DNA from 3 places in the Comamonas sp. F1-6 genome. Region 2 is predicted to be linked to each of the others. Evidence: riboswitches for the same ligand, from Rfam matches in the RefSeq annotation. Region 2 holds a riboswitch; each other region holds the start of a gene.
The links. Region 2 has a riboswitch for glycine ahead of gcvT (glycine cleavage system aminomethyltransferase GcvT). Riboswitches for the same ligand answer to the same signal wherever they lie in the genome.
Positions count from the first base shown of each region.

Region 1: it holds a riboswitch for glycine, as region 2 does, so the genes downstream of both, AAIL66_RS00960 (D-amino acid dehydrogenase) here and gcvT (glycine cleavage system aminomethyltransferase GcvT) in region 2, are expected to answer to the same signal.
Region 3: it holds a riboswitch for glycine, as region 2 does, so the genes downstream of both, AAIL66_RS23705 (trimeric intracellular cation channel family protein) here and gcvT (glycine cleavage system aminomethyltransferase GcvT) in region 2, are expected to answer to the same signal.

Region 1 is NZ_JBCPWN010000001.1:208,223-211,484, forward strand. It holds gene AAIL66_RS00955 (amino acid permease) at 1-81, opposite strand, end outside; gene AAIL66_RS00960 (D-amino acid dehydrogenase) at 182-1,450, opposite strand; glycine riboswitch at 1,622-1,721, opposite strand; gene AAIL66_RS00965 (amino acid permease) at 2,265-3,262, shown strand, end outside.
Region 2 is NZ_JBCPWN010000003.1:168,270-171,531, reverse strand. It holds partial or broken gene AAIL66_RS04635 (2,4'-dihydroxyacetophenone dioxygenase family protein) at 1-57, opposite strand, end outside; gene AAIL66_RS04630 (energy transducer TonB) at 250-783, shown strand; glycine riboswitch at 872-981, shown strand; glycine riboswitch at 1,001-1,126, shown strand; gene gcvT (glycine cleavage system aminomethyltransferase GcvT) at 1,191-2,327, shown strand; gene gcvH (glycine cleavage system protein GcvH) at 2,450-2,824, shown strand; gene AAIL66_RS04615 (MolR family transcriptional regulator) at 2,872-3,262, shown strand, end outside.
Region 3 is NZ_JBCPWN010000041.1:13,120-16,381, forward strand. It holds gene mnmC (FAD-dependent 5-carboxymethylaminomethyl-2-thiouridine(34) oxidoreductase MnmC) at 1-590, opposite strand, end outside; gene AAIL66_RS23705 (trimeric intracellular cation channel family protein) at 754-1,419, opposite strand; glycine riboswitch at 1,472-1,590, opposite strand; glycine riboswitch at 1,604-1,696, opposite strand; partial or broken gene AAIL66_RS23710 (IS5 family transposase) at 1,925-2,780, opposite strand; partial or broken gene AAIL66_RS23715 (transposase) at 2,801-2,965, opposite strand.

The DNA of each region.
Region 1 (3,262 bases), on a different contig from region 2:
GTGCCGGTCCTTGAGGCCGCGCTCCAGCTCCCCTGTCTGCTGCAGCGACTCCCCGGCTGCGCTTGGATGATTTCGACTCATGTTGTATGTCTCCGTTTTGCCATTCACACGGCAACAGCTGCCCCTCACGGGGCGCTGCGGCTACCGTGTCTGGCTTGTTGATGAGGTTTTCAGGTCGTGGTCAGGCGCTGGCGGTGCTCAGCGTGGCCGGTCGGGGCTGTCTGCTGGCGCTGCCCATGGACTGCAGCACGAGGTCGCCGACCATGTCGGCGGTGACGGCCGACAAGGTCCAGCCCAGATGGCCGTGGCCGGTGTTGTAGAACACGCAGGGCTTGTTGCCAGGGCCCACGCGCGGCAGCATGTCCGGCATCATGGGGCGCAGGCCCGCCCAAGGCACGACGCTGCGCGTGCTGACGCCCGGGAAGCATTGCTGCACCCATTCGATGAGTGGGCGGATGCGGTCGGCGCGGATGTCCTTGTTGAAGCCGTTGAACTCCGCCGTACCGGCAACTCGGAAGCGATCGTCGCCGAGGCGGCTGGTGACCAGCTTGGTCTCGTCGTCCAGCAGACTCACCACAGGGGCTGCGGCGCGGCTGGCTTCGTCCGGCAGATTGACCGTGATGGAATAGCCCTTGACCGGATAGATGTTGACGCTGTCGCCGAGCTGGGCAGCCAGGGCGCGGCTGGCCGTGCCTGCGCAGACCACCATGGCGTCGAAAGTCGAGGTCTCGGTTTCCAGGCCCTGGCGCACGGTCACGCTGGCCTGCTTGCCGTTGCTGTTCACCGACATGATTTCCTGGCCGTAGCGGCATTGCACGCCCAGTCGTTCGCAGGCGGCAGCCAGGCCGCTGGTGAACTTGTGGATGTCGCCCGTGGAGTCGCTCTCGGTGAAGTAGCCGCCATAGAAGGTTCCGGACAGGGTCGGCTCTATGGAGCGCATCTCCTGCGGTGTCACGGCGCGGCGCTCCAGGCCGCCTTTGGCCAGCAACTGGGAAACCTTGCCCGCATGTTCAAAGCCTGCTCGGTCGCGGTAGATATGCAAGATGCCTTTTTGTTTCAGATCGAAGTCAATGCCTTCGCTGGACGCCCAGTCAAACAGGTGCTCGCGTGCCGCAATCGCCAGCCTGGCGGTTTCCACGGTGTTTTTCTCGTAATGGGGGATGGCAGCGAGAAACTGGCAGAACCAGGAAATCTTGTGCCAGCTGGGCCTGGGATTGAGCAGCAGCGGAGCATCGCTCTTGAGCATCCACTTGAGGCCCTTGACGATGGTGGACCAATGGGTCCAGACCTCGGCGTTCGAGGCCGAGAGCTGGCCGCCATTGGCGAACGAGGTTTCCATGGCGGCATAGCGCTGCTTCTCGAACAGGGTGACGGAAAATCCGCGGCGTGCGAGGGCGTAGGCGGTGGTCACGCCCGTGATGCCACCGCCGATGACGGCGATTGTCTTCATGATTCAGATTCCAGAAACGTCAAGGGTGGAGCCCGTGCGCAACATGCGCAGCGGACGCCCCCTCTGTTCTGGACCTGAGAGATTCACGAGGCAGGGCCTTGCGGCGCTGCTCGCTTGCTCCTTCGGTATGCCCGGCGGACGATGACGTCCGGACATTCTTCAGAGTGTGTGAAAGCGATGCCGATCCTTTGGCCTGAGAGTTTCCGGGGCGGTTGCTCCTTCGGCGCTGCATACGCCAAGTTTGCGCTGCAGTCTCTCTCGGCATCACCGGGCTGAGAGCCTGTGGGCAAATGTAGGAAGAACGGCGGTGCCTGGATATACGGGTTTTCTAGACTTCTGCGCCAGGGCCCAGCCATGGCTGCTCATGTCGGGTTCACGCTATTTGATAGCGCTTGCCGCTTATCCTTCAATGAAATATTGATTGTTTGTCTATGAAAATGAATTTATTAAAGCGCAGTGTGCTTCTAAATTCATAGCGATAGACGCTGTCAAGTGCCACCGAGCAGCCCCAGAGTCAGCCCCTGCATTGGCATGGCGGGTCATGGTCGGCGGTGGATTTGGGCAAAATATCGTCTTTGCCTGTCAATGGGCCCGGCGATATCACCGCTTTGCCATTGAAGCGCCCGACTGGGGTGGCTGCCGATTCAGGATGCAACTGGCCTATCCGCCATGGCGTTCTGCTGTCATGGCTTCGTTCCTTTGTCCTTGTTGCCCGCGACCGTCATGGTCGCCTTTTTGCGTTGCCTGCCGCAGCGCCTGCGGGATGGTTGGGTGTTTTGTCCGGATGGGCGCAAACCATTACAACAAGACATTTATGTCCCAACCCAACTCAAGCCAGCAGCTCGCGCCGACTGGTGATGGTGACGATAACCAGCCCCGCTTGCACCGGGTGCTCAAGCAGCGCCACCTGAGCATGATTGCCATTGGCGGCGCCATCGGAACGGGCCTGTTCGTGGCCTCCGGCTCGGCCATCGCCCAGATCGGCCCTGGTGGTGCCGTGCTCACCTATCTGCTCATCGGCATCATGGTGTACTACATCATGACCAGCCTGGGCGAGCTGGCCGCCTTCATGCCTGTGGCCGGCTCTTTCTCTACCTATGCCTCGCGCTATGTGGATCGAGGCTTCGGCTTTGCGCTGGGCTGGAACTTCTGGTTCAGTTGGGCTGTGGTGGTGGCGGTGGACCTGGTGGCCTCGCAACTGGTCATGGCCTACTGGTTTCCCGATGTGCCAGGCATCATCTGGAGCGGCCTGTTCCTGCTGCTGATGGTGGGGCTGAACGCGTTTTCCGCGCGCGGCTTTGCCGAGGCCGAGTACTGGTTCGCGCTGATCAAGGTGCTGGCCGTGGTGGCCTTTCTGATCACCGGCGTGCTGATTCTGTTCGGCATCATCAGCAACGGCCATGTACCCGGCTTCGAGAACTGGACCACGGGCGATGCGCCATTCGTCGGCAATTTCGCGACCTTTGTGGGCGTGGCCATGATCGTGGCCTATTCCTTCCAGGGCACGGAGCTGGTGGGCGTTGCGGCAGGCGAATCCGAGAATCCGCGCGAGAACGTGCCGCGTGCGATTCGTCAGGTGTTCTGGCGCATCCTGCTGTTCTATGTGCTGGCCATTGTCGTCATCGGCTTTCTGATTCCCTATACCGATCCGCAGCTGCTGCGTACCGATGTGGCGGATATCGCCGTGAGCCCGTTCACGCTGGTGTTCCAGCACGCGGGCCTGCTGTCGGCGGCCACGGTGATGAATGCGGTGATCCTGACCTCGGTGCTGTCGGCCGGCAACTCCGGCATGTATGCGGCCACGCGCATGCT
Region 2 (3,262 bases):
ACATTCAGAAATCGGCTTCAGATATTTCCAGAATTCATTCGTGGCTTTTTCGGGCATTTTCTCTCCTTGAATAAACATTTTTTGACGAACGTCATAATCCTATCCATGGGGAAAATTCTGTTTAGTCCCTGCCGGACATGATGTTTGCCCCTGCAGGACAAGCTCTGGAGCAAGGCAGCCCGGCCCTGGCTGAACGACCGACTCCACCAGGTCTGCCGAAATCGACTGGGGATGACCGAGAATGCCGCCATGGATACTTCACGCCACTCACGCTGTCTTGCTGCATACGCGGCCGTCTTGGGAGCTCTGCTGCTCAGTGCCTGCGCTGGCAACCCAGCCATGGCGCCTAAGGTGGCCGACATCACTCCCCAGCCCCAGGCTGACTCCGCCTCGGCTTCCGGAGGCCAAACCGTAAATTGGCCTGCCTGGATCAATGCAGACTGCACACCCCCCGCCCAGCTCGATCGGCAACCGCAGCCACGCCGCCACACCACGCCTTTCATCAGCGCCCACTGGTTTCCGAACGGGCTGGAGACCACGGTGGTCTTCCGCCTGGAAGTCACGGCTCAGGGCGAACTCGGCCGTGTGGCCTACCAGCCTGCCGATGCCGATCCCCGCATCGTGAAGTCCATACTGCGCTCGCTCGAACGCTGGAAGTTCAAGCCCGGCATGCGCCAGGGCCAGCCCGTGACGTCCTGCTTCGAGCAGCCCTACCAACTGGTGTTTCCGCGCCAGGAGATCGATGTTCCTCGAACACCCGCCATGAACACAGAACCGCAGTGAGACCACAAGCTCAATTCCAGCGATCTGTGCTCGAAAACCCCAAAATCCGTCCGATTCGGTGGTGCAAGCCCCTTGCCCACCGCTAGAATCGCCAACGTCAGGAGAGAGTGCCTGCAGCTTGAAGCTGCCTCGCACCGCCGAAGGCGCAGACCCCAACCCGGTGTCAAAACGCTCAGGCAAAAGGACTGACAAGCGCTGCAAGGTGTGCAAACCTGCAGCGTCCCTAGCTGGAGAGAGATGCAGGCCGTCATTTCGTATGTGCGCCAGCATCCACCGAAGGAGCAAACTGCCCGATGCAATGCGTGCAGTGAATCTCTCAGGTAAAGCGGACAGCAGGGCAAGCCCGCCACGCATGGCCCTGTCATGCATGGCCACTCATTTTGGTTTGACCACCGGAGCGCTTGCCTGTGACTGCTGCTGACACCTCTTCCGATCTGCGTTCCACACCGCTGTTTGCACTGCACCAGAAACTGGGTGCCCGCATGGTGCCGTTTGCCGGCTACGCCATGCCCGTGCAATACCCTCAAGGCCTAATGGCCGAGCATCTGCACACGCGCAAGGCCGCCGGCCTGTTCGATGTCTCGCACATGGGCCAGTTGCTGTTGCGCGGCCCCGATGCCGCCGCCGCGCTCGAATCGCTGATGCCCGTCGATGTCATGGCCCTGGGCCTGCACAAGCAGCGCTACGGTCTGCTGCTCGATGAACAAGGCGGAATTCTCGACGACCTGATGTTCGTCAACCGCGGCGATGATCTGTTCCTCATCGTCAACGGTGCCTGCAAAGAGGCCGATATCGCTCATATCCAGAACCGCATCGGTAGCCGCTGCGAGGTCGTCCCACTGCCCGATCGCGCCCTGCTGGCCCTGCAAGGCCCGCAAGCCGTCACTGCCCTCTCGCGTCTGATTCCCGGTGTGACGCAACTGGTCTTCATGACCGGCAACCACTTCGACTGGCAAGGCCATGCGCTCCACATCACGCGCAGCGGCTATACGGGCGAGGACGGCTTTGAAATCTCCCTGCCCGGCGAAGCTGCCGAAGCCTTTGCCGAAGCTCTGCTGGCACAGCCCGAGGTAGCCCCCATCGGTCTGGGCGCGCGCAACTCGCTGCGCCTAGAAGCCGGACTTTGCCTGTACGGCAACGACATAGACACCAGCACCACCCCGGTGGAAGCTGCGCTGAACTGGGCCATGCAGAAGGTGCGCCGCACCGGCGGCGAGCGCGAAGGCGGCTTTCCCGGTGCGGCCATCGTGCTGGAGCAATTGCAGAACCCTCAGTCGCTGCGCCGCAAGCGCGTGGGCTTGATCGCGCTGGAACGCATTCCCGTGCGCGAGCCCGCCGTGCTGGAAAACATGGACGGACAGCATATCGGCCACATCACCAGCGGCCTGCTCAGCCCCACGCTCAACCAGCCTGTGGCGCTGGCCTATGTCGAGCCCGACTACGCCGCCATCGATACGGAAATCTTCGCCATGGTGCGCGGCAAGCCCGTGCCCATGAAGGTGGTCGCCACGCCCTTCGTCCCCACCCGCTACTACCGCGGCTAGGTCTGCCGCCGCGCATGAGACGGGCCAGTTTGCCAAACAGCTGCCAGAACACCGCTAAAGTGCGAGCTGGACCTTTCTCAAACAACACCCGATTCCCCTGAATCCCCCATCTGGAGCTTTCCATGAGCATCAAGTATTCCAAAGAACACGAATGGATCAACGCCGCTGACACCAATGCCGCCATCGTCGGCATCACCGTACACGCACAGGATGCGCTGGGCGATGTGGTGTTTGTGGACCTGCCTGCCGTGGGCTCCAGCTTCAAGGCCGGCGATGTGGCTGGCGTGGTCGAGTCCGTCAAGGCCGCTGCCGATGTCTACATGCCCGTGACCGGCGAGATCGTCGAAGTCAACGAAGCCCTGCGCGATGACCCGTCGCTCGCCAACAGCGACCCGCTGGCCGCTGGCTGGTTCTTCAAGGTCAAGATGAGCAATGTGGGCGAGCTCGAAGGCCTGATGGAAGAGACCGCCTACAACGACTTCGCCAAGGACAACTAAGCGTATCAACGGCCCTCGCATTGCGAAGGCCGTTTTTGCATGCAGCCATGAGCACCATTCTGTATTTTGACGATCCGCACGTCGGTCTCGCCCGCGAGACCAGCCACCCGACCTTTGCGCGCATCGCGGCCCAGGACTTCTATTACGACTGCGGTGACGACTTCAGCCCCTTCGGCAACGATGACGGCAGCGACACACTGGCCGCTCTTCAAGAGTGGTACCAGGAGCAGACGGGCGGCAAGTCTGCCAAGACTCTGCGCTTTCTGCACCAACAACTGAGCGACTGGGATCTGCCCGTGCCCAAGGACATGCTGGCTCATAACGATGCGGCCAAGGCCCAGTGGCTGGCCAGCGATGACATGAACCAGATCTATCTGCGCTCGGTCTGTCGCGCCCACGTGGCCACCGCCTTTGGTCAGCTCAAGATCACAGGCAGCA
Region 3 (3,262 bases), on a different contig from region 2:
TTGAGCGCTTGGCGCACATGGCCGGCCACGCACCAAGTGGCAAGCTGCGTGCCACGGCGGCAATGGCGGGCGATGTTCTTCATGGCATCTTCATCCCACATCTCGGGGTTGAGCTGGGGAGAGAAGCCATCCAGATATACGCTGTCAGCCGTCATCTGCTGCTTGCGCAGCATGGTCCTGGCATCGCCTATATGGAGCGTCAGCAGCACCTGGCCGTCATCAAAGGAAAGGCGATGCACGCCGGGCAGCAGTCCCCACCATTGCTCGGCCAGTTGTTCGCCAAGCGGGCGCAGTTCCCCATCGGTCGGTAAAAACGCGAGCAGATCCTCGCGCGAGACAGGGTAGGCCTCCACCGAGACAAAATGCAGAATGCGCGGGCGTCTGAGGTCGGCTTTCCATGCCGCCCAGGTGACCAGGAAATTCAGGCCGAAGCCAAAGCCGGTTTCCAGAATGCGCCACTGCGCTGCATCGGCCCAGGCAGCTGGAAGATCGCAGCCACCGAGAAAAACCTGGCGGGCCTGGTCAAGGCCGCCCAGCTCGCTGTGATAGCGATCACCAAATCGGGTGTTGTAGGGGGTGCCATCCGGCATCCATGTGATCGGTTCAGACATGGAAAGTGAAACTACATGGGTAATGCATGGCGCAGTCTAGGTTAGAGCAGCCAAGCAAGGGCCGCCCCGCAGCGATGGCTGCGTCTCCCTCCTGCGTAGCAAGAGAGGGGGACGGCGCGCAGCGCCACAGGGGGAGTCTCTATCACTCCCAGCGCTGCTGGTACGAAAAAACCGGCAGGCGCCATTTGAAACGAATGGCGGCCAGACGGAAGGCCAGACCGCCGGCAAAACACACGATGGTGCTGATATTGGGGCTGACATCCAGATAGCGCAGGCCCAGGAACATCAGGCATACCGACAGCGACACGCTGGCATACAGCTCGCGGCGGAACACCACGGGGACCTGGTTGCAGAGCACATCGCGCAAGATGCCGCCGCTGATGCCGGTAATCATGCCGGCCATGATGATGACGATGGTGGGGTAGCCCAGCTCCAGCGCGGTATTGCAGCCGATCAGCGAAAAGGCGATCAGTCCCATGGCGTCCAGCAGCAAAAACACCTGCTTGAGCCTGTGCATATGGCGTGCAATCACGGTGGTCAGCAGACCGAAGCTGATGACCAGATACACATATTCAGGGTGCTGGGTCCAGCCGATGGGGTAGTGGCCCAGCACCATGTCGCGGATGGTGCCGCCTCCCAGGGCAGTGACAAAGGCGATGACGACGACGCCGAAGATATCCATATTGCGCCGGCCTGCGGCGAGTGCGCCGGACATGGCTTCGGCGGTAATGGCCACCAGATAGATGACCAGCATGACGGTGAAGTTGGAGGCCTGGAACGAGTCCAGCAAAGAGACGGAAGGAAGCATGAAGGCACTTGAAAATAGACCAGCCACTCACATCGGCGGGAGTGTCCGGCTTGCCTCTCCCGCTGTCCTTTTACCTGAGAGTTGCGCATGAGCACCTTCGCGGTGGACATGCTTGCCCCTTCGGTGAGCCCTGCAGCTTGTGGTTGCGGGCTGCTCTCCAGTTGGCGATATCCGGGTCCTGTCAGACCCACCTGCGGTACTTATTGCCTGAGCGATTATGGGAGTTTGCGCCTTCGGCGGGAACCCTCGAAAGGCTCCGCTCTCCCGCGGGATGGGCGCGATTCTAGCTAGTTTCAGCGACTTTATTCGGGTTAATACCTGTATTGGTGTGTTTCTGCGGCTGCCAGCTCGGGGTGCGGAAGGGCGGTCTGAATCCGCCATGGCTCGCGCAAGCCCGCGTTTTCGTCTGTGAAGCCGCCCGCCATAAAAACTCATACGCGCGACAGCGAGAGGGCGTTGTTGCATATATCACCCCCATGGCCAGATTTCCCAACCCCAGGTGTGGCTAGGCCACAGCCACCGTCTGCGGGCAGACCGGTTCAGTAGACCGATTGAGGATGGCGGCTCGAATGTGCAGTTCGTTAACTTGGCGCTCGAACGTGCGTGACATTACTCGTTCACCCAGGCGTTTGATGCAGTTCATCTTGGTCTCTACCGGGCTGCGCCGGTGGTAACCGCTCCAGCGTTTCCAGATACTTCACCCCAACCGTCTGCATGCGGCGATAGCTGCGTTGCGGTGCGCAAAGCCATCGCCTTTGCGCACCTTGGCATTCTTTCTTGGGGGAATGATGGGCGTGGCATTGCGCTGAATGACCGCCGCATGCACGTACTGCGTGTCATAAGCCCCATCGCCTGTCACTGTCAGCAGCGGCTCCTCGGCAGGAACTTGCTCCGCAACTGCGGCAACACTGCAGCGTTTGCGCATCAATACCGATGTGCAGCTTGCGCCATTGGCGGCGATGCTTTTTGCACTTCCACTCGCCTTCGCCAAGGAACTTGATGCCTGTGGAGTCAACCAGTCGGTGCAGGCCGGCTGCGCTAGAGCGGTATGCCACTTGCACATCCAGACGGCGTTGGCGGCGACACAATGTACTGAAGTCGGGAATTGGCCACAGCAATCCAGACAGCGCCAGTAGTGACGGAACAAAGCCTGTGGTCTGCCGCAAGACTAATCCAAAGAGGTTCTTGATGGTCAGGCAGAACTGAATCGCTGCATCCGAGAACTGCGGGCTGTGCCCGCGTTTGCCGCTGTCAGCGGCAAGCCAAGACATGGTCTTGTCCAGCCAGATGGTCAAGGAGCCGCGAGCCTTGAGTGCTGCGTTGTACTGCTTCCAGTTGGTGGTGTGAGCGGCAGCACTCATTAGGGCGTTGGTGTCGGAGGCCCTTCATGCTCAAGCTTTCGCGAGGTAAAGAGCAAGCTTGCCGATACACCTTCTTGGTGAGCCACGAGTGACACGCTCATCCCAGGCTCATAGGTTTGACGAACCAGGTCCGCTTTCTCGGTGGCAGACCTACGCCTGCGGCGCTGTTCCCAGGGTCTTGGTATGCCTACGCCCCATGTTTATGTGAAAGACAAGCAATGGACCATGCCCGGGGATTCATTAGGCTGTCCCACTATCTCTCGTCAGATCTTCTGCGTTGGCGAGAAAAGTCATCATTAAAACGCATAGCTTGCCGCAATGTGTGCATTGGCGTTGACAGACTCTGATAGAGATACTTTTCAGTCGAGCCTCACCACGCTGTTTTAGCAAGTTAGACAGTGGCGCTCTAACTAGAAAGCTGGTTACTGCGGCGTGACAGCTGCAGACATAACGAAGCTCCGGAGACAACCTGTTCCTGATAA